DNA from 4 places in the Psychrobacillus sp. FSL K6-1464 genome. Region 1 is predicted to be linked to each of the others. Evidence: riboswitches for the same ligand, from Rfam matches in the RefSeq annotation. Region 1 holds a riboswitch; each other region holds the start of a gene.

Region 1 (5,595 bases):
TTTCCACTCAAGTTCAGGCATGTTTGCAAAGTTCATACCGTATACTCCAACAATGAACGTTAAGGGTATAAAAACAGTTGATACAATCGTTAAGATCATCATGATACGGTTCATCCTACTAGAGTTTATCGACATATGACTATCACGTATATCAGCTGTCAGCTCTCGATTAGATTCAATCATTTCCGTCAGTCGTATTAAATGGTCGTAAATATCGGCAAAGTAGGTGTGTTCTGTTTGCTGTAAATTCATTCGTTCTGAATTTAATATTCTATAAAGTAAATCTCGCATAGGAATAACTGTACGTCTTAAACGCAACAAATCTCCTCGTAGATCAAACACTGAATCCATAGAAAAATGGCGCATATCATAAGTAAGCTTGTCTTCTACAGCATTTAAATAGCCTTCAATTTTATAGACAATCGGAAAATAGGCATCTACTACTGTATCGATGATATTATAAGTTGCATGGATAGCACCTCTATCCCAGCCTTGTGAATTTTGTCTAATACGCTGCCGTGCTTGCTCCATTTCATGCATGGGATGGAAATGAAATGACACTACATAGTCTTGACCAACAAATATGTCTAACTCTTCCGCTTCTAATGTTTCCTCATTGAAAGAATGTAAAACAAAGAAGTTATAACCATCATAATAGTCCACTTTAGGACGCTGTAGCCTTTGTAAGCAATCCTCAATTGCCAGTGGATGAAAACGAAAGAAAGAACTAAGCAAAAGTTCTTCTTCTTTGGTTGGCTCGGCAATGTCAATCCAGTACCATTCAAACTTTCTCCGTTTTATATCTTCTATAGGAAAGTCATTTACTATTTCATGATCGGTCGTTATGCCAATCGTATGGATCATACATACCCCTCTTTTCATCACTATCTCTTTTCATATTATCTCATAGTCTTCATATTATTAATGTACCTAAAAAACAGAGGAAATGAAAAGAAAATTATGATGCTTCCACCATTAAAAATATTATATTCTAAATAAAAAGAAAATAATGGTTGACTTAGGTAATTTCTATTTGTATACTAGGTGTTAATCAAATAAAACAACTTTCTTATCAAGAGAGGTGGAGGGACTTGGCCCTATGATACCTCAGCAACAGGCAAAAATTTGTACTGTGCTAATTCCAGAAGCGTTATGCTTGAAGATAAGAAGAGACTAATTCACTGATGACGTGTAAACCTCTTCTTGTTTCTAAGAAGGGGTTTTATTTGATTTTAACTATAAAAAATAGGGGGAGAAATCAATATGTCATCGGAATTACTAAAAGCATTCAACACATTGAAGGAAAAGCAGTGGGTAGATTTAACACACACATTTGGAGCTAATTCACCACATTTCGCCGCTTTTAAAGCAACTGAAATCGATACATTGTTTAATCATGATGATGGATTCTTTGCACAAAGCTTTCAATTTGCAGGACAGTACGGCACACATATAGATGCACCTATACATTTTGTAAGAGATACGCGTTACTTAGAAGAACTCGAATTGAAAGAATTGGTATTACCATTAGTCGTCATTGATCAGTCAAAGGAAGCGGCTGAAGATAATGATTTTACTTTATCGGTGGATGACATTTTCACATTTGAAAAAGCCCACGGAAAAATCGAAGAAGGCTCATTTGTCGCTCTTAGAACCGATTGGAGTAAACGTTGGCCAGACGAAAAGGAGTTTAACAATAAGGATGCAGCGGGTAATAATCACGCGCCGGGTTGGGGATTAGAAGCTTTAAAATTTTTATTTCAAGAACGAAAGATTAAAGCTATAGGACACGAAACATTCGACACGGATTCAAGTGCGGATTATCTAAAAAACGGCGCATTACACGGAGAATATTATGTGCTTGAACAAGACACTTATCAAATAGAATTATTGACGAACTTAGATAAGCTCCCTGCAACAGGAGCCATTATTTTCAATATCGTCCCGAAGCCAGAAAAAGCCTCTGGATTCCCAGTTCGATCATTTGCAATCTTACCATAGAAGGAGCGAGATAAATGGACAGTTCAAACAGCTATTCAAGCACCATTTCGAGCGGACCATGTAGGAAGTTTGTTAAGACCAGAAAGTTTACTGGTGGCATTTAGACTTCTTCGAACAAGGAAGCAACTTAATATGTTCCGCTGGAGCAGTTGAGTATTAGTCCGCAATGCAGATTTGCTTCTACACATCATGGTAATAAGCTGACAGAAGAACAGCGGTATAAAAAGTTAAAATACATTGTTGATATTTCTAGAGAAGTTTGGAGTTAATCCGTGTAAGATCTCGACTACTTTCCATACTCATTTGTAGAATACTGTAGCTGAGTAAAAATATAACTTTCTTTTTCGGATCTCATTTGATAATGAGAAAGAAAGTAAAGGTTTAAACATAAATGAAATGCCAAGGGAATAAACCCTTGGCATTTCATTTATTTTCATTATTTTCTTTCTGCTTTTAAAGCCTTAAACAGTGAAATAATCATAAGTAACATTACGAATGAAAATGGTAAGGCGGCAATAATAATTGTATTTTGTAATGCCGCTAATCCATTAACGGATAACAAAATAATAGCGATTACGGATAATGTGATTCCCCAAGCGAGCTTCACTCTGTTCGGTGGAGTCAGTGACCCGTTGGTCGACTGCATACCAAGAACGAAAGTGGCAGAATCTGCCGAAGTAATGAAAAAGGAAGCAATTAATAACACAGCAAAAACAGAAATACCTGTAGAGAAAGGCATCATATGGAACATTTCAAAAATAGTCAATTCAGTAGATGCTTGTGCTAAATCAGCAATGCCTCTTTTCTGAAAGTCAATGGCTGTTGTACCAAAAGCTGAAAACCAAAATGTTCCCAGTAAAGTAGGTGCTACAAGAACACCTGTAACAAACTCACGTATTGTACGACCTTTAGATACTCGAGCAATGAACATACTAACGAATGGTGCCCATGAGATCCACCAAGCCCAATAGAAGATAGTCCAATTGTCTAGCCACTCTCGATTATGACCATTCAATGGGGATGTACGAAAACTCATTTGTACAATATTCCCTAAATAACCTCCGAAAGAATCTGTAAACATATCTAGAATCAGTAAGGTAGGTCCCATAATAACGACAAAACCAAGTAAAGCAAGAGCTAATAGTAAATTTATATTGGACAAATATTTTATCCCTTTACTTAATCCAGACCAAGCAGATGCTACAAAGAGGACAGTGACAACCGCTATAATGATAATCTGAGACGTAATGCCAATTTTGAAGCCAAATAAGTAATTTAAGCCGGCATTAATTTGAACAGCACCGAATCCAAGAGAAGTAGCAACGCCAAATGCTGTGGCAAAGACAGCGAGCACATCTACGAGAGTACCCCATGGGCCTTCCATTCGTTTGCCGAAAATTGGTTTCAAAGTGGAGGAGATTAAGCCTGGTTCCCCCTTACGGAATTGGAAGAATGCAAGAGATAATGCAACAACCCCATACATAGCCCAAACATGGAATCCCCAGTGGAAGTAAGTTTGACGAAGGGATTCTTTAAAAGCTGCATTCGTACCTGGTTCAGCTGTGGCAGGATCAATGGCAAAATGTGACAAGGGTTCAGCTGCCCCATAAAAGACAAGCCCAATTCCCATACCAGCAGAAAACAACATAGAAATCCAAGTAATAGTTGAAAATTGCGGACGATCTGAATCTTTTCCCAGTCGGATTTTTCCATAGGGACTAAAGATGAAGAAGATGCTTAATACTAACATTAGCGTCATAAGTAACATATAGTACCAACCAAATGATGAAGCAACGAAAGTTTTAATAGTACTAGTAATAGCTTCAAAACTTTCCGGGGCTAAAGCACCGTATCCAACAGCTAAAACTATTAAACCAATCGTTATATAAAATACCTTTGATAATTTTTTCATGTTTTCCCTCTCTCGCGTTTTTATCCTAAACGCTTAACTATACTAATAAAATATTATAGAATCAACCAAAATACTTATATTTATTCCTTATAGTATTACCATTTTAGCTGAGATTGAAACTTCTTCTTTCCCAATAAAGCCTATCAAGCTGTTTTTATTTTTACTTAATGGGGATGTTTGTCTAGTTAGTTTCTTCTCCTCTTGCATTTACTAATAGTAGTGCAAGAAGGAGGTGAATTAACAATGAATCAACATCAACATCAACAACCCTGTTCCTGTAATCCTTGTCAACAAAAGCAGTGGCAACAACCAGCTGCTCAACCAGTTGTTTGTCCTCCGCAATACCGAGTGCGTGATTCGTTCCTACCTAGAATGCAGCCTGTTATCCATCCAATTGTAAATGTGAATAGAGAGCATATCGTAAACGTTCCTCAGCACTTTTACACAGTTACAAATCAAAATGTAATGGTACCCGGCAGCCAACAGGCATTTCCTATGCAACAAGGACAGTTTCCACAACAATCATTTGGTCAACCATACGGACAACAGTTTGGGCAACAACAATTCGGACAGCAACAGTTCTTCCCAGGTCAGAATAGATAATTCATCTGTATTCTAGTTTTCTTCGTTATGAAGAAAACAACAGCAAATGCCTTTATATCAAAGTGCATTTGCTTTTTTATTATGATTTTAATGTAAAGCTCTTCTTTCTAATCATTAGATACAATGTATCTATGTATTTAGATGTATTGTAATATTCAGTATATTTTGATAAAGTTTATAATTATTTCGGTTTCTAAAAGAAAGAGAAAAGTAGAAAGATACGGGGGAATAATATGAAGCTATTTTTATCGGTCGATATGGAAGGAATAACAGGTTTGCCAGATTACACGTTTGTAGAGTCCAACAAGCATAATTACGAACGGGCGAGACGTATAATGACTCAAGAAGCAAATGCCATTGTGGAAGGCGCTTTATCAAAAGGTATAAAAGAAGTACTAGTCAATGACAGTCACTCTAAAATGAATAATCTCCTGATAGAAGAATTACATCCAGATGCTTCCTTAATCACAGGGGATTTTAAGCCTTATTCAATGGTGCATGCACTAGATGAAACGTATTTAGGAGCTGTTTTTGCAGGTTATCATTCACGGGCTGGACAACCTGGTGTAATGAGTCACTCGATGATATTTGGGGTTCGTAATATGTACATAAATGAAGTAGTAGTTGGAGAACTTGGATTAAATGCATTTGTAGCGGGATATTATGATGTGCCCGTTATTATGGTGGCAGGAGATGACGGTGCGTGTAGTGAAGCGGAGGACCTTCTACCTGGTGTCGTGACTGCAGTGGTGAAGGAGTCTATTTCTCGTTCAGCTGTTAAGACGTTACATCCTTTAAAATCACAGGCCTTGCTTAGAGAGAAAGTAGTGGAGGCTATAGAAAAACGAGATCAAATTAAGCCTCTAACTCCTCCTGAAAAACCAGTATTAAGAATTGAATTTGTAAACTATGGTCAAGCGGAGTGGGCAGCTTTAATGCCAGGTTGTGAAATTATAAAAGGTACTACAGTGGTGGAGTTTAAAGCGAAAGATATTTTAGAAGCATATCGAGCAATGCTTGTTATGGTGGAATTAGCGTTACAAGCTAAATTCTGTTAGGGGGGCTTTTGAATGGGAAAA
Region 2 (5,595 bases), 580 kb from region 1:
GTAGTGACGAGGAGGCTGAAGCCAAGCCCACGGAAAGCGAAGTGGTGGGCCTTGCCGAGTTTAAGATTCAACTCTATACACCTAGAATTGAATTTGTCTACAGTCTGAAAGCCTTGTTATTATATAAGGCTTTTACTAATGGAGATTGTTTCTTTAGAATTAGTTATTCTCTATTTGTTCATAATTTACCTTCTCGTAGTGAGGTAAATCATATCCGATAATTTTAAAAACGCTTATACTAGTTATATGTAGTGAAATGAGGAGTGGTTATGTTGAAAAGAATAGTAGTTATAGGCGGAGGCATTACAGGCCTTTCAACGATGCATTATTTGCAGAAACTCAAAAAAGAAAAGTCATTAGATATAGAGTTAGTGTTAGTTGAAGCAAATGAGTATTTAGGTGGTAAAATCCATACCGTACTGGAGAATGACTTTATCATGGAGGTTGGGGCAGATTCAATCGTTGCAAGAAATGAATCCATTATTCAGCTAATTGAAGAGCTTCAACTAGAAGATGAAAAAGTGTACAACTCAACAGGCATTTCATATATTTACACAAATAATGAGCTCCATGCGATTCCTGCAGATAGTGTTTTCGGTATCCCTGCAAGTATCGAGTCGTTAAATAGCAGTACGCTAGTATCCGAATTAGGGAAAAAAGAAGCGTTAAAGGATTTAGAAATACCAAATGAAACTTTCACAAAAGAAAGTTCTGTCGGATCATTTTTAGAATATTTCTTAGGGAAAGAATTAGTGGAAAAACAAGTTGTTCCTGTGTTATCTGGCGTATACTCGGGGGATCTAAATAAGCTTTCTATCGCTTCAACATTGCCATACTTAATCGATTATAAAAACAAATACGGCAGTATAATGAAAGGGTTAGAAGAAAACAAAGCGCAATTCCAGGCCTCAGCAAATAAGAAGTTTATTTCCTTTCAAAACGGACTTTCTACACTTATCGATCGCTTAGAGGAAGTGCTAAGCCAATCAACAATTATTAAAGGTGTGGCAACGAAGAAAGTAGAGAAGAAAGATGATTATTATTCGGTTTTACTGACTAACGGAGAAACGATTGAAGCGGACAGTTTAGTGCTAGCAACTCCTCATAACGTGGCGCAAGTAATTCTTCAGGATGAAGAGTTGGATACCGACTTTAACAAACTGAAAAATTCCTCCCTTATTAGTGTATATCTTGGTTTTGATATTCCAGACGAGCAGCTCCCAGCGGAGGGAACTGGTTTTATCGTTTCTGAAAATAGTGATGTGAGATGTAATGCATGTACGTGGACAAGTCGGAAATGGACGCACACATCAAAAAATAATCAGTTATTAGTTCGTATGTTTTATAAGAGTTCGAACCCGGCTTTTGAGAGTATGAAGAACATGAGTGAAGACGAGCTAGTGGAAGTGGCGCTTCAAGATATTGAAATGAGCTTGAAATTAACAGGCAAACCTGAAGTCATAGAAGTAACAAAATGGAACGAGCAAATGCCGAACTATCATTTAGCGCATGGAGATGCGATTCAATCATTAACAGCTAAAATGGCAAATGACATGCCAAATGTCTTGTTAGCTGGCTGTTCTTATTACGGAGTTGGGATTGCGGCTTGTATTAAGAATGGCAGAGAAACTGCAGAAAAAATCATAAATTCAATAGTACAGTAAATTACGGGACCAAAATTCACTTTTGGTCTTTTTTTATGGAAAAAAAGGAATAGTTGCATTTTTAGTGGAATTTACAATTTCTTTTATTGTGCTACGATGCGGGTGGAGGTGGTTGGTTGATAGTAAAAACACGTACGGAGGAATATAGCTATATAGGTCTTCAGTTATTGAATCGACGATTACATGAGTCACATGAAATGAAGGAATTGATTCATTCCAAAATGCATATGGCATTGGCTGGTATTCATGGAGAAGTTAGAGTAGACGGAGTGTTTAGTAAGTATTCATTTCCTTTTGAATATGTGGTATTGCACGATGTGAGTTTAGAATCATATGGAAAGTTCCAGATTGATACAGTCTTTTTCACGCAGTATTTTGCGGTGGTTTTGGAGAGTAAGAATATAGGTGGGAAGTTGAGCTTTAAGCAAAACCCCTCTCAATTAGAAAGAGAAAATGAAGAAGGTAAAGTGGATGTATTTGAAAGTCCAGAGGTTCAGATTGAAAGAAATATTTTTTTACTCGACGAATGGTTAAAACAACATGGTGTGACGATTCCTGTTTTTGGAGTAATTGTATTAACAAATTCCAAAGTTCGAGTTATTGAACCCCCCACAAAATACAACGCTATTCTCCATCAAACAATTCCTATCTATCTAAGAAATATTCCTCGAGAAAGAAGGTATATATCTAGAAAAGAGCTGCATAAATTGAGTACAGAAATTTTAAAGAGTCACAAAACGTACTTCCCATACCCGATGTGTAATCGCTGGGGTATTAACCCAAATGATTTACAAACTGGAGTGTGCTGTGAAAAATGTGAAATGTTTGGGATGGTAAAAAGGAAGAATGGCTGGAACTGTATACGTTGTGGTCATGTAGATAGGCTTGTTCATGAGAAAGCCATTCGAGAGTGGTTTGTTTTGATCGGGGATACGATTAATAATCGGCAGTGTCGAAAATTCCTTCATATAAATTCTCATCATGTAGCATCTAGACTTCTCCAATCTATGGATTTAATTCGAACTGGAACATCCCAGAGTAAAATAGAGTATAAATGGAAGTGGTGAAGCGTATTATTGGAGAATCGATCGATCGAGAGGAATAATCGATCGATACACATCGAAAATCGATCGACCACCACAAAAAATCGCTCCATCGTCGTCCATAATCGATCAATCATCACGATAAATCGATCGATGAGGACGATCCAACTTCAAAAGCGGAGTATATAGAAAGTTCAAAATATACCTTGACGCTTTAGTTGAATAAAGGTACGATATGTCTAATTAGAAAACTGAATAGTGAAATTCTTATCAAGAGAAGCCGAGGGACTGGCCCTACGACGCTTCAGCAACCAGCCATTCATTTGGTCAGGTGCTAAATCCAGCAGACTTTGCAAAAGTTTGAAAGATGAGAAGGTGGTATCTTGCATACTAGTAAAGCCTTCTTTTCATAGAAGGCTTTTTTATATGGGAGGATGAATGCACGATGAGTTTATTGGAGAAGTTACAGACGTCTATGCTGACAGCAGACGGGGCAATGGGGACACTACTGTACTCTTATGGAATTGACTATTGTAATGAAGAGTTAAATATTCAAAAACCGGAAATTATAGAGAAAATCCATCAGGATTATATTGCGGCCGGAGCAGATATTATTCAAACGAATACATACGGAGCAAATGCTATTAAGCTTGCTCGCTATGGACTAGAAAATCAAGTGAAAGAAATAAATGAAGCTGCCATTCAAATTGCGAAAAGAGCTGCCGCATCTGGAAACCAATTCGTCCTCGGGACTATTGGGGGGATTCGAGGAATCCGAAAAAGTGATGCTACACTCCAAGAAATTATTCATTCACTCGACCAACAAGCAATCCAATTGTTAGCGGGAGATCCAGATGGTCTATTACTTGAAACCTATTATGATTTCGAAGAGCTAAAGACTACTGTGACTTATCTTCGTACACTAACGGATATTCCGATAATAGCTCAAGTGTCTATGCATGATCCGGGTATTTTGCAAAATGGCTTACCTCTAAATGATGCGTTGCATGAGCTTGAAACAATTGGAGCCAACATTGTGGGAGTCAACTGTCGACTAGGTCCACATCATACAATTCAAGCATTTGAAGGAGTAAAGCTGCCAGAAAAGGCATTCTTATCTGCTTATCCAAATGCGAGCTTACTGGATATAGATGAAGGACGTATAGTTTACGAATCCGATGCTGAGTACTTTGGTAAAGCTGCATTATATTTGAGAGATGCAGGAGTGCGCTTAATAGGTGGTTGCTGTGGAACGACACCAAAGCATATTGAAGCAGTGAAAAGACATATTGGGCATTTAACCCCTATTACAAATAAAGTAGTAGAGACTAGAAAGCCTATTATTATTCAAGATGCTAAGCCAACTAATACCCAAGCTCTACATGAAAAAGCGAAAACAGAACGGACCATAATTGTTGAATTAGACACTCCCCGTCATCTCGATACGACTACATTCATGGAAGGTGCAGAAAAGCTATATGCAACTGGAATTGACGCGGTGACAATGGCGGATAATTCATTGGCTTCTCCACGAGTTAGTAATATGGCGATGGGTTCGATGTTAAAACACCAAAAAAATATTAGACCACTTGCTCATATTACGTGCCGTGACCGTAATTTAATTGGTCTTCAATCTCATTTGATGGGATTGGATGCGCTTGGAATCCATGACATTCTTGCAGTTACTGGAGACCCAACTAAAATTGGGGATTTCCCTGGGGCGACAAGTGTTTATGATGTATCAAGCTTAGAACTGATTCAACTGATCAAACAATTAAACGAAGGTATTTCTTTCTCAGGAAAGTCGCTACGGAAAAAGGCTAACTTCTCTGTAGCAGCTGCTTTTAATCCGAATGTTCGTGTGCTGGACCGTGCAGTGAAGCGACTAGAGAAGAAAATTGAGTGTGGGGCGGATTATTTCATCACACAGCCTGTCTATTCGAAAGAAAAAATCCATGAGATTTACGAAGCGACAAAGCATTTATCAACCCCTATTTTCATCGGAATTATGCCACTAACCAATAGTCGAAATTCTGAATTCCTTCATAATGAAGTCCCAGGCATAAAATTGTCTGAAGAGGTGCTAGAGCGTATGCGTTTATGTGGAGAGGATAGAGAGCGAGCTACTGCAGAAGGTATTCAAATATCGAAGGAATTAATCGATACAGCAGCGGAACTATTTAACGGAATTTATATTATTACACCATTTTTCCGTTACGATATGTCTCTAGAATTAATTCATTATATTCAAGAGGCTGACCGGGAGAAAGAGAGAGGATTCAGCTATGTCCAAACATCTAATTGAGCAGCAGCTCCAACAAAGAATACTAATTATTGATGGTGCAATGGGAACGATGATACAAAATGCAGATCTTAGCCCTGAAGACTTCGGAGGGGAAGAATTCGACGGTTGTAATGAGTATTTAAATATCGTCAAACCAGATGTTATTGAACATGTTCATCGTGAATATTTAGCTGCTGGGGCTGATATTATTTGTACGAATACATTTGGTGGAACCCCAGTAGTGTTAAATGAATATGATCTTGGTGCTCAGGCACATGATATAAACTTTCGAGCAGCCCAGCTTGCTAAAACATGTGCAGATGAATTTTCTACATCTGACTGGCCACGATTTGTAGCTGGGGCAATAGGGCCAACGACTAAAACACTATCGGTTACTGGTGGTATTACGTTTGACGAACTTACAAACGACTTTTATGTACAGGCAAAAGCTTTAGTAGAAGGTGGAGTAGACGTTATTTTACTAGAAACGAGCCAGGATATGCTGAATGTGAAGGCTGCGACAATTGGTATCCAACAGGTTTTTACTGAGCTAAAGATAGAACTACCTATTATGATTTCTGGAACGATTGAACCGATGGGAACG
Region 3 (5,595 bases), 1.9 Mb from region 1:
AAGATTGAGGAAGAGATTCAAGCAGTGGAAAAAGAAATTTCCAACCTAAAAGAGAAAATTGAAATAGAAGAGGATTGGGAGACATACGAAAAACTATTGAAAGCTATTGAATCAAATGAAATGAAGATAGAGAAATTGACTCTGGAATGGATAGAGCAAGAAGATGATTCAAATTGTATATAATTTTGATAATAGAAAAGAAATTTATCAAATAGTTAGAAAAGAGCATTAACATTCATACATTTGTACTATATAATAAATTAAATACTATCCCAAATGGATTAGTAATATTGGCATGTATTTAATTTTATATAGAGAGTAGATGGAAAATGAGAAAATCAATAAAGTGGAAAATTATTGTTTCAGTAATGGCATTAATATTCGTAAGCATGATACCGTTAATAAGTATTAGTACAAATACAATAAGTGAAAAGACCGAAAAAGATTTACTTGACCAGAGCCAAGTAATAGTTAAAGAAATGACCTCATCCATACAAAATTATCTAGCTGTATACGAAAAAGGGCTTTTACAACTATCTACTTCTAATGCAATTTTAGATTTTGAAAATAATGAAAAAGCTACGAATGTAGTATTGACTACTCAATTAGAAAAAAACTTAGATACTAGATTCAATGAATTTGTTTCTTTGTATGATGCTGTAGCATCTGTGTATATCGCTTTTCCAGATAAATCGATTGAAATAATACCAGAAGCGGACCTTGGAGCAGACTTTGATCCAACCTCAAGAGAATGGTATTCCAATGCTGTTTCAAACAAAGAGAGTTTTAGCTGGTCTAAACCATTTGTGGATGCAGCAACTGGAGAATATGCTATTTCTGGTGCTAAAGCTGTTATTAAAAATGGCCAAGTGGTCGGTGTTCTTGCTATTGATATTTTACTGTCGAAGTTAACAGAAACGTTAGCTGACAGCGAGTTGGGGTACGAAGGTTATCCTATAATTGTAGATGCTGATGGTAATGCCATTGTTCATCCAACGTTATTTGGTGAAAATTTATCCAAGGATTCTTCTGTAAAGAAAATGCTTTCTAGTACCTCAGAAACAGGACATGTGACCGGTTTGATGGATGGTACTAACACAACTACTGTATACACTACGTTACCAGGATTAGATTGGAAGGTAGGCGCTGTTTATGAAGAAAGTAAAACCCATCAAACAGCAGACAGTATTCGTTCACAAATAATTATTATTGTTATATGTATAGAAGCGTTAATCTTTTTAGTATTATTTTTCCTAATAAGTCGTATATTGAAACCGATTGAACAACTTAAAAGATTGATGGATTCAATGGCAGAAGGAGATTTAACTGTTCAGGCTAATATTAAATCCAAGGATGAAATCGGACAACTAGCGAATAACTTCAACAAGATGGCTGTAAATATGAATGAAATTATTCAGGTCGTGAAAGAGTCAGCGAGTAATGTTCAATCGAATTCGGAAAGTTTAAGTGCTGTGGCAGAAGAAACAAACGCTTCCGCAGAGCAAGTTTCGTCAGCTGTGAGTGAGATTGCGGTAGGTGCTTCTAAATCTGCAGAAGATGCTGTAGACGTAACAGAAAGTTCGTTGCACTTAAGTGATCAAATCAATCTCATCAATGAAAAATCAGTAATGATGACTGATATAGCTATAAAAGCAAACACTATGAATTCGAATGGTCAAAACCAAATGAGTGAACTTAAATCATCTTTCCAAAACTGGGAGTCAAATCTAATCTCTATGTCCACATTGTTTAGTACATTGGAAGTTAGAGTAAATGCGATTGGTAGTGTGATGGAAACTATTATGCAAATTTCTGCACAGACGAACCTACTCGCATTGAATGCAAGTATTGAAGCTGCACGGGCAGGGGAGCATGGAAAAGGATTTGCAGTAGTAGCGGATGAAGTACGGAAACTAGCGGAGCAATCTGCAAAAGCGACAGAAGAAGTAAAGCATACTATTACGGAACTTCAAAGTGAATCGCATACTGTAGGGCAACAAATGGAAGATACTATCAAAACTTTCCGTGAGCAGGGATCTGTTGTAACAAATACTGAAGTAACTTTTGGTGAAATATCGTTACTGATGAATAATTTGCAAACGTCAATCGATGCTGTTTCAGCAGAAATTGAACAGGTTTCTACCTTTAAAGATCAAGTTGTAGATACGATTCAAATGATGGCTTCAACTTCAGAGCAAACTGCAGCAGCATGTGAAGAAGTAAGTGCATCATCAGATGAACAACTGAGAGCGATCCAATCGGTAGCGAAAGCTTCGGAGACTCTTACAGAGCTTAGTGACAAATTAGCGAATGCAGTAAATCGCTTTAAAGTTTAAAAGAAGTTGAATTGCTTGAAAACAAATGTTAATATTCACTCAGGAAGAACAATATAATTTAATAACTCTTATCAAGAGAAGCCGAGGGAAATGGCCCGTTGAAGCTTCAGCAACCTCTGACTAGTCAGAAAGGTGCTAACTCCTACAAGATAATTTCTTGAAAGATAAGAATTGAGAGCAAAACGTTCACCCTCTTTTCTTGTTTATAGGAAAGAGGGTTTTTTGAATTTAAAGGAGGACAACAAATTGCCTATAAATATACCAAAACAGTTACCTGCAGCTGAACATCTTAAAAACGAGAAAATATTTATCATGGATACCGATCGAGCGATAGCTCAAGACATACGTCCGTTAAATATAGTTATCTTGAACCTTATGCCTGAAAAAGAAAAAACAGAGCTTCAATTGCTCCGTTTACTAGGAAATACGTCGCTACAAGTAAATGTAACCTTTTTACATATGGCAACCCATGATTCCAAAAATGTAAGTAAAACACATCTAGATACCTTTTATACGACATTCGAGGATATTAAGCACCGAAAATACGATGGGATGATTATTACCGGTGCACCTATTGAGCATTTAGAATTTGAAGACGTTAATTATTGGAATGAGATTATGGAAATAATGGATTGGTCTAAAACTCAGGTGACCTCTGTTTTACACATTTGTTGGGGGGCTCAAGCCGCTCTCTACCATCACTATGGTATCGGGAAATATGACTTGTCGAAGAAATGCTTTGGGGTATTCAGTCATCGTTTATCAGACCCAACTGTACATTTAGTGCGAGGGTTTAATGATGAATTTCACGCACCTGTGTCTCGATACACAGCTATATCTTTCGATGAAATAAAAAAAGACCCTCGTTTAATACTGCTTTCCGACTCAAAGGATGCGGGTGTTTTTCTAGTAATATCCAAAGATAAAAAGCATATTATGATTACGGGTCATTTAGAGTATGATGCAACTACACTTGCAGACGAATATAACCGAGATATTAAAAAAGGTGTGGATATTGATGTCCCAAAAAATTATTTTCCAAACGATGATCCAACACAAATACCGATGAACTCCTGGCGTTCCCATACACATTTACTTTTTTCCAATTGGTTGAATTATTATGTGTACCAAGAAACTCCTTATGATTGGGAGTAACTAAAAGGCTGGCCGTGAGTGAATTCACGATCAGCCTATATATGTTGATGAAAATGAGCATTATAATTTTTTATTCTGTCTTAAAAATTCGGTTAATTTCCTGCATTTCTTCTATCGTCAGTTCCACTTCAAGTGCTTTCAGATTTCGTAACACTTGTTCTGGTTTTTTAGCTCCAGGAATTACTGTATCTATGGTATTTTGTGCTAGATACCATGCAAGAACGATGGAAGAAACCTCTGCTTGTTTATCATTTGCTATACTACGAAGAGACTCAATCTTTTCCAAGTTACGAATATAAACCTCCCCTTGAAATAACGGATTTTTTGAACGGCCGTCTTCAATTATAGAATCTTTATTGAATTTTCCTGTCAAAAGACCAGAAGCAAGAGGGAAATACGGGATAAATGAAATTTGGTGTTTGGCGCAAAAAGGGATTAAGTCATTTTCTGCCTCTCTTTTGAATAGATTATAGCCTGATTGGATTACTTCTAAATTCCCGTCTTTATTGGCTTCGGTTAATTGATCCATTGTGAAATTGGATACGCCAATTGCTCTAATTTTACCCTCTTCTTTAAGTCGTGAGAGTGTTCCAATTGCTTCATCCTTAGGAGTTCCTTCATCTGGAAAATGGATATAGAATAGATCAATGTAGTCGGTTTGCAGTCTGCGCAAACTATTTTCAACGGTCTCTCTTAAAAATTTAGGAGAGTTATCTACAATAACCTTTCCATCCTCTATCTTGTGTGCCCCTTTTGTTGCAATAATCATATCTTGCCTGGTGTTAAATTCCTTTAATATTTCTCCTATGAGTTCTTCTGATCTTCCCATCCCATATATAAAGGCACTATCTATAAAATTGATTCCATTTTGAATAGCAGCTCGTACAATTTCCTTGCCTGTTTCATCGTTTAAATTAGGGAATAGATTGTGTCCACCGACCGCGTTACTTCCTAAACCAATAGGATTTACCAATAGACCAGTGCGACCAATTTCTACTGCATTTTTCATAATAATAGAAACAACTCCTTTTCTCTGAATATTTCTATTATAATATAGAAAAACCAGAATACAAAAAGGTGGAGATTGATTTGACGGTACTAACGGATGTGCACACTGATTTTATTGGAGTAGTTCATCAAAAGTTTTCTGATTTGATGAGAGATGTAGAAAAAGCAATCATGCAGATGGAGGAAGATAAGTTATTTTGGACTCCAAATAATCATTCGAATAGTGTAGCTATCATCATTAAACATATGAGTGGAAATCTGATTTCAAGATGGACGGACTTTTTGACGACAGACGGTGAAAAGCCTGACAGAAATCGGGACGAGGAATTTGAAAGTACAGTGGAAACTCGTGAGGAGTTGTTAGAAATTTGGTCGAGGGGATGTCAAGTATTCTTAGAAGCATTAGATACAATAAAATCAGTCCATTTGCTCCAAACTATTTACATTAGGAACGAGCCTCATACTGTTATGGAAGCTGTTATTAGAAGTCTTTCTCATACATCTTCTCATGTTGGACAGGTGATTTATATTGCGAAGCAAGTGACTACTGAAGAGAAGTGGACAACATTGTCTATTCCTAAAAAGCAAAAGTAGAAGTGGAGGCATTATTTTGAAGCTTGGACTATTAAAAAACGAGGTAAAGTTATCTCCATACGACGGGGAATGGGGGAAAGAGTTCGACCGGGTGAAACTAGAAATTTTAGAAGCAACAGGACTTCTAGAAGATCGAATACAGCATATTGGAAGCACCGCAATAAAAAACATGCCTGCTAAACCAATTATAGATATATTAATAGGAATAGACGATATTTCAAATGTAGATAAAGCTATATTTAAACAATTACAAAGTATCGGATTTCTAAGATTGAGAGTGGAAAGACCAGGTGAAATAGTTCTGGCCAAATTTACGGATGAAACTTATGAAGTGAAAACTCATTTCATCCATATGGTAGATTTTGAAGAAGAACTATGGTGTAATCAACTATTTTTTAGAAATTACTTAAATTCCAATGAGAAAGCAAAAGAAGCTTACATGAATATAAAAATTCAGAGTGCAAAGCAAAAGAATATTAATATTAGTGCATATACAGATTTG
Region 4 (5,595 bases), 3.5 Mb from region 1:
AAAAGGACGTTCTCCGAATGAGGAGAATGTCCTTTTATATTAATTGGCCCTGTATACAATACTGTTGATTTCCGTTAAAGGCGGACGCTTTCCGCGGGCGAGGCCGAGCCTCCTCGGTCGCTAAGCTCCCTGCGGGGTCTCGACTGTCTCGCTTTTCCCGCTGGAGTCGCCGCCCTCCACTTCAATCAAGTAAGCAAATAAAATATACTAGTACCCTAAACTAAAAATTAGATCGTAATAAAGAATCCAGCTCTTTTTCCGATTATTTCTGCATAATCTTCTACCATCACACTTGCTGTTGGGTACATACCTGCTCCTGGACCGACTAATGTTAATGTTCCAATATAGTTTGTATCTAGTGCAACTGCGTTGTTTACACCTTCTATTGAGTATAATGGATGATCTGGCCCTACTAGTTGTGGACCAACTGATGCGTATAGTTCACCGTTTTCGTCTTGCTCTATTTCTGCTACATGGCGATAACGTAGTCCTTGTTCTTTGGCTTTGCGGACATCCTCTAATGAGATTTCATCAATACCAACTACACGAACATCGTTCCAATTGGGCTGTTTTTTAAACGCTAGTGCGCTTAGTATCATCAGTTTTCGGAAAGCATCTTGCCCGGACACATCGTTAAATGGATCTGCTTCTGCATAACCAAGGTCCTGCGCCTCTTTTAATGAGTCATCAAATGGACATTCATCCTGACGCATTTGTGTCAAAATGTAGTTCGACGTACCATTTAAGATCCCTTGGATTCTTTTCACTGAGTTAACTTGTAATAGATTTTTTAATGTCTTAATAACTGGAACTCCGCCGGCTGTTGTTGCTTCATATCCTATAAATACTCCACGAGACTTTGCACGCTCATGTAATGGAATACTATATTTGGAGAACATTACTTTATTTGCTGTTATTACATGACATCCTTTATCAATCGCTCTACATAAGTAGTTATATGCCGGTTCCTCATTTACAATTGCCTCGAATACCACTTGGAGTCCAGGTATATTAATAATATCCTCAAAGTTATCAGTTACTAACACACCAGGTGTAGCCATTCTTTCTTTTCCAACATTGTTTACGAGGATCGCACTAATTTCTAGTTCTAATCCTAAAGACTTTTTCAGATCTTCTCTTTTTTCATTTACAATGTTGTAAATCCCTTGCCCGACTGTTCCGAAACCTAGGATTGCTGCTTTTATCGTCGCCATGCTATCTCCTCCAACTGAATTTGCACAATTGAGTTCCAATTTGCTTCAATTTGTAAAATCTAATCGCATTCATATACGAAGAACTATTTTACATATTGTAGCCCATTTTTACTCAATTATCAATAAAATTCTATCTAGAGAGGACATTTGTTTTTCCCACAAGTACTTTATCAAGGACAGACTGTAAATCCTCAACCGCCTCTAGTCCAACAGACAAGCGAATTAAGTCTTCTGTAACGCCCGATTTCACCAAGTCTTCAGGAGTTAACTGCTGATGTGTTGTAGATGCAGGGTGGATTATTAGCGATTTAGCATCCCCGACATTAGCTACATGCGACCAAATTTCAATATTATCGATAATATTACGACCTGCCTCTTTACCACCTTTCACTCCAAAAGTTAGGATGGAACCAAAACCATTCTGTAAGTACTTTTTAGCAAGCTCATGGGAGGGATGACTTTCTAAACCTAAGTAGTTAACCCAAGTTACTTCTTCGTTACTTTCTAAGTACTCCGCAATTTTTTGTGCATTTTCATTATGCTTTGGTACGCGTAAATGAAGTGTTTCTAGTCCTTGTAAAAAGGAAAATGCTGCTTCAGGACTTAAAGTTGGACCAAAATCACGAAGCAATTGAACGCGTAATTTCACTGCAAATGCCACGTTTGGAACGTCTATTCCATATCTTAGACCATGATAGGTCACATCCGGTTGTGTGAATCCTGGAAATTTCTCGGAGTCCCAATTGAAGTTTCCTCCATCTACTACAACTCCACCAATCGTAGTACCATGACCACCAATCCACTTAGTCGCTGAATGAATTACGACATGAGCACCGTACTTAATAGGGTTCGATCCATATGGAGTAGCAAATGTGCTATCTACAAGTAAAGGCACTCCTACTTCGTTAGCAATGGCTGCTACGTTTTCTATATCTAATACATTTAAGCTTGGGTTTCCTATAATTTCTCCAAAAAATGCTTTCGTTTTATCTGTCACAGCAGCTCGGAAATTTTCTGGATCTGTAGAATCTACAAATTTCACCGTTATACCATATCGCGGCAATGTATGAGCAAATAAATTAAACGTACCACCGTATAAATTCTCAGCAGCAATAATTTCGTCTCCTGCTCCTGCAATGTTTAATATAGAAAATGCGATAGCTGCCATTCCTGAAGAAAATGCAACTGCTGCCGTCCCCCCCTCTAATAATGCAATTCGTTGTTCAAATACATCCACAGTTGGATTCGTAATACGTGAATAGATATTACCTGTTTCTGCAAGAGCAAATAGGTTTTGTGCATGTTCTGTATCTCTAAATACAAAGGATGTTGTCTTATGAATGGGTACTGCTCGTGATCCAGTCACTGGATCTGGTTGTTGGCCACCGTGTAAAAGTAGTGTTTCTTTTTGTAGATTGGTCATTTGAATTCCTCCTAAAATGTAGTTAGATGGACGCTTATGGAGGCGAGGGAGGATTAGAACAAGCAAAAAACCCTCTTCAATTAAGAAGAGGGTGCAAATTCGCATGTTCCTCCTCTTATCTTCCAAATTCAATTTAGAATTTGTAGGATTTAGCACCTTTCCAAGTTGAGAACTTGTTGGTTGCCGGGCATCGTAGGGCCTATTCCCTCCGCCACTCTTGATAAGAGTATTAGATTTAGTTTTCCATCTTGTTTCACAGTATAGATTTCTACCAATCTATTTGTCAATACTTTTTTGAATAATTAAAAAACATATACTTTAAAATTCTGAAACTTCTCATCTTTTCATTCGTTTAATATATTGAAGTTAATGGGGGTGAAAAAAATGCTCATTCCGATGATTTGTATCCTTGTGATCAGTTATCTTGTTGGGTCCATTCACGGTTCTAAAATAGCTCAGTATCTGAGTGGGGTAAATATTAAAAAAGAGGGCTTAAAAAATTCTGGCGCCTCAAATGCAGCTATTGTTCTTGGCGCAAAATATGGCATTTTAGTTGCCATAATTGATATTTTAAAGGGAGTTATAGTCGTAATTGGGACGGGTTTTTGGGTGTCACAGTACGCACATTTTTCGATAGTGGAACAGGACATCCTGCTATATAGTGCAGGTGCTGCTGTAATACTTGGACATAACTTCCCTCTTTACACTAAATTTAAAGGTGGTAAAGGCACTGCATCCCTTATTGGTGTACTACTTGCTCTTAGCTGGCCGCTTGGTTTAATCGGACTTATATTATTAATCGGAACTACATTATTAACGGACTATTTATTAATTGGTGTGTTTGTTTTTTACTTTGTTTTTATCGGTGCATCCATTTGGTTTGCAGAAGGAGTAGGGCCAATGGCTATTGCCGGATTTCTATTTTTGATGGCTGTTGTACTACATCTCGAGAATTTCCGTCGTTTAATGCGAAAGGAAGAGATGAGAATCTCCACTTTCTTAAGTAAGAAGAAACCATCTGTATGAAATGAGTGAATATCATGAAGAAGAAAATGAGGTGGATCGTGCTTATCCCATTAGTAGTGATTATTTCTAGTGGAATTGGGATATGGGTTCTCACGAGTAATTGGCTTGAAAATGGTCAAAATCCAAAGGCAGATGGCACCAATCAATATGCTATTGTGCTTGGTGCCAAAGTGAAAAAAGGGAATATCCCTTCTTTTGCTTTACAGTATCGATTGGAGGCTGCTCTTGCGTATGCCCAAAAATATACCCATGTAAAATTAGTACTTTCAGGTGGACGAGGTCCCGATGAAGATATCGAAGAGGCCGTGGTGATGAGAGATTTTCTATTGGAAAATGGCATAGCCGAAGATCGACTCATCTTAGAAGACAAAGCCACCTCAACATATGAAAATCTACTGTTTTCACAAGAATTACTACCCAGTAATATCGACTCCGTCACACTTATAACAAGCGACTACCATTTACAACGATCCAAAGTACTAGCAAGTAAACTAGGATGGAAATCAGATGTCGTGGCTGCTAAAACTCCCAAAGTGGTTGAATTCAAGGTTCGTACGCGAGAACGTGTCGCGTTGTTAAAGGCATATATTTTGGGGAATTGATTGTTACAAATAGATGGGTATTAAGTAATTATCGTGTTATTTTCTTGATACCCATCTTTTTACTATTCCATAAAATTCATTTTAGCTATGATACCCTTCTTCACCGTAAGGTTGTAGTTTTTCTAACCATTTCTCCAATAACCTTTCTAATTCTTTTTTGCCTACCCTACTTTCAGTTTCCTCTTTTTTAATAATCTCCATATGCTCTATGTCAAAATTATCTTTGCCGAACTGAGTCCAGTCCTTTTGCAGATTTTTATTTGAATGGAGTCCGTTTTCTAATGTAAATTTAACCCCATTCAACGTTTTAAAATTAGGTGTAGAAGCTACATACTTTTTACCGTTTCGTTTGTTTGTGATGACGTAAATTCCGCCCTCGATTTTAATTTCTTTATATTCTTGTTTTAATTCTTTTTTGCGATCCATTTATATTCCATCCTTCTATTTAGTTTTTCACCCAATACGCACTACCATCGTCTTGTCTGTCCAAAAATCCATACTCTATTAAGTAACGTCTTAATGTTACGAAATCCTCATAAGCATTCTTTAGTACATAATTTATTTCTTTCTCTGTGTAAGTTTTTCCTTTTTCAAATCTTTGGATCAGAACTCTTAAGGTTGCTAGTTTTTGCTTTTCTTTCCTCGGAAATTTCATAAGAGGTCCATCTATTCCATCTGGGAAGAATTTACTTTCGATATCTTTTTGTTCTTCTTGCGTGATGTTATACCGGTCGTCCACCATCGTTGCAGTCTTATGAAGTGGTAAAAATGTCGGCGCATGATTGTCTTTTGCCTTTAACAATTCCATCATCGCTAAAAACACTTTTGCTTGTCGCTCCTTTTCCTTTAATACGAAACGATGATTTCGAATCGTAGAAGAGCTTCCAATTCCTAACTCTGTTTGTATTTCTGCATCACTTCTACCCTCATAAAAGAGGCGTAATAGGCTATTTTGATGTTCGGTTAAGCCAGTAAATTTTTTGTTAAGCCCTATTAGATATTGAAAAACAGATTCATGCTCCGTTTCAATATGATGCTTCATGAATTTTTCTGCTTCATATAACATATTATTCTTTGGATAAATGAATCCCTTTTCAACTTTAAAACCGCACATAATACATATATACATTTCGTCTTCTTCAGCATACCCTGATTTTAACTGTTCTGAAGAGGCACTCCAAAGTAATTCTGACACTTCCATATACAAACACAACCAATCTTTGTTTATTAATTTACAAACATTATATAATAACGTTTGTAAATTATCAATATGTAAAAATGTGGTTGCAATTTATCTGAAAATAATAAACAATATGAATAAGGAGTTTCG

Evidence for each region. A riboswitch is a leader RNA that binds a small molecule or an ion and turns the genes downstream of it on or off. The one in region 1 is predicted to bind S-adenosylmethionine.
Region 2: linked by a shared signal. The riboswitch ahead of MKX39_RS15600 (bifunctional homocysteine S-methyltransferase/methylenetetrahydrofolate reductase) and the one ahead of MKX39_RS18880 (cyclase family protein) in region 1 are both predicted to bind S-adenosylmethionine.
Region 3: linked by a shared signal. The riboswitch ahead of metA (homoserine O-acetyltransferase MetA) and the one ahead of MKX39_RS18880 (cyclase family protein) in region 1 are both predicted to bind S-adenosylmethionine.
Region 4: linked by a shared signal. The riboswitch ahead of MKX39_RS00940 (O-acetylhomoserine aminocarboxypropyltransferase/cysteine synthase family protein) and the one ahead of MKX39_RS18880 (cyclase family protein) in region 1 are both predicted to bind S-adenosylmethionine.

Annotation. Positions count from the first base shown of each region.
Region 1 is NZ_JBBOOP010000001.1:3,651,056-3,656,650, reverse strand. It holds gene corA (magnesium/cobalt transporter CorA) at 1-864, opposite strand, end outside; SAM riboswitch class I at 1,067-1,169, shown strand; gene MKX39_RS18880 (cyclase family protein) at 1,264-2,001, shown strand; partial or broken gene MKX39_RS18875 (5-methyltetrahydropteroyltriglutamate--homocysteine S-methyltransferase) at 2,133-2,270, shown strand; gene MKX39_RS18870 (BCCT family transporter) at 2,438-3,913, opposite strand; gene MKX39_RS18865 (hypothetical protein) at 4,157-4,516, shown strand; gene MKX39_RS18860 (M55 family metallopeptidase) at 4,750-5,574, shown strand; gene MKX39_RS18855 (ABC transporter permease) at 5,587-5,595, shown strand, end outside.
Region 2 is NZ_JBBOOP010000001.1:3,072,713-3,078,307, reverse strand. It holds gene MKX39_RS15610 (protoporphyrinogen oxidase) at 273-1,664, shown strand; gene MKX39_RS15605 (nuclease-related domain-containing protein) at 1,781-2,731, shown strand; SAM riboswitch class I at 2,972-3,081, shown strand; gene MKX39_RS15600 (bifunctional homocysteine S-methyltransferase/methylenetetrahydrofolate reductase) at 3,153-5,012, shown strand; gene metH (methionine synthase) at 4,993-5,595, shown strand, end outside.
Region 3 is NZ_JBBOOP010000001.1:1,760,548-1,766,142, forward strand. It holds gene abc-f (ribosomal protection-like ABC-F family protein) at 1-183, shown strand, start outside; gene MKX39_RS08625 (methyl-accepting chemotaxis protein) at 330-2,336, shown strand; SAM riboswitch class I at 2,402-2,507, shown strand; gene metA (homoserine O-acetyltransferase MetA) at 2,583-3,491, shown strand; gene MKX39_RS08635 (aldo/keto reductase) at 3,562-4,500, opposite strand; gene MKX39_RS08640 (DUF1572 family protein) at 4,581-5,093, shown strand; gene MKX39_RS08645 (GrpB family protein) at 5,110-5,595, shown strand, end outside.
Region 4 is NZ_JBBOOP010000001.1:179,543-185,137, reverse strand. It holds gene MKX39_RS00945 (homoserine dehydrogenase) at 228-1,214, opposite strand; gene MKX39_RS00940 (O-acetylhomoserine aminocarboxypropyltransferase/cysteine synthase family protein) at 1,345-2,637, opposite strand; SAM riboswitch class I at 2,750-2,864, opposite strand; gene MKX39_RS00935 (glycerol-3-phosphate acyltransferase) at 3,022-3,663, shown strand; gene MKX39_RS00930 (YdcF family protein) at 3,678-4,265, shown strand; gene MKX39_RS00925 (GIY-YIG nuclease family protein) at 4,347-4,691, opposite strand; gene MKX39_RS00920 (DUF2087 domain-containing protein) at 4,711-5,466, opposite strand.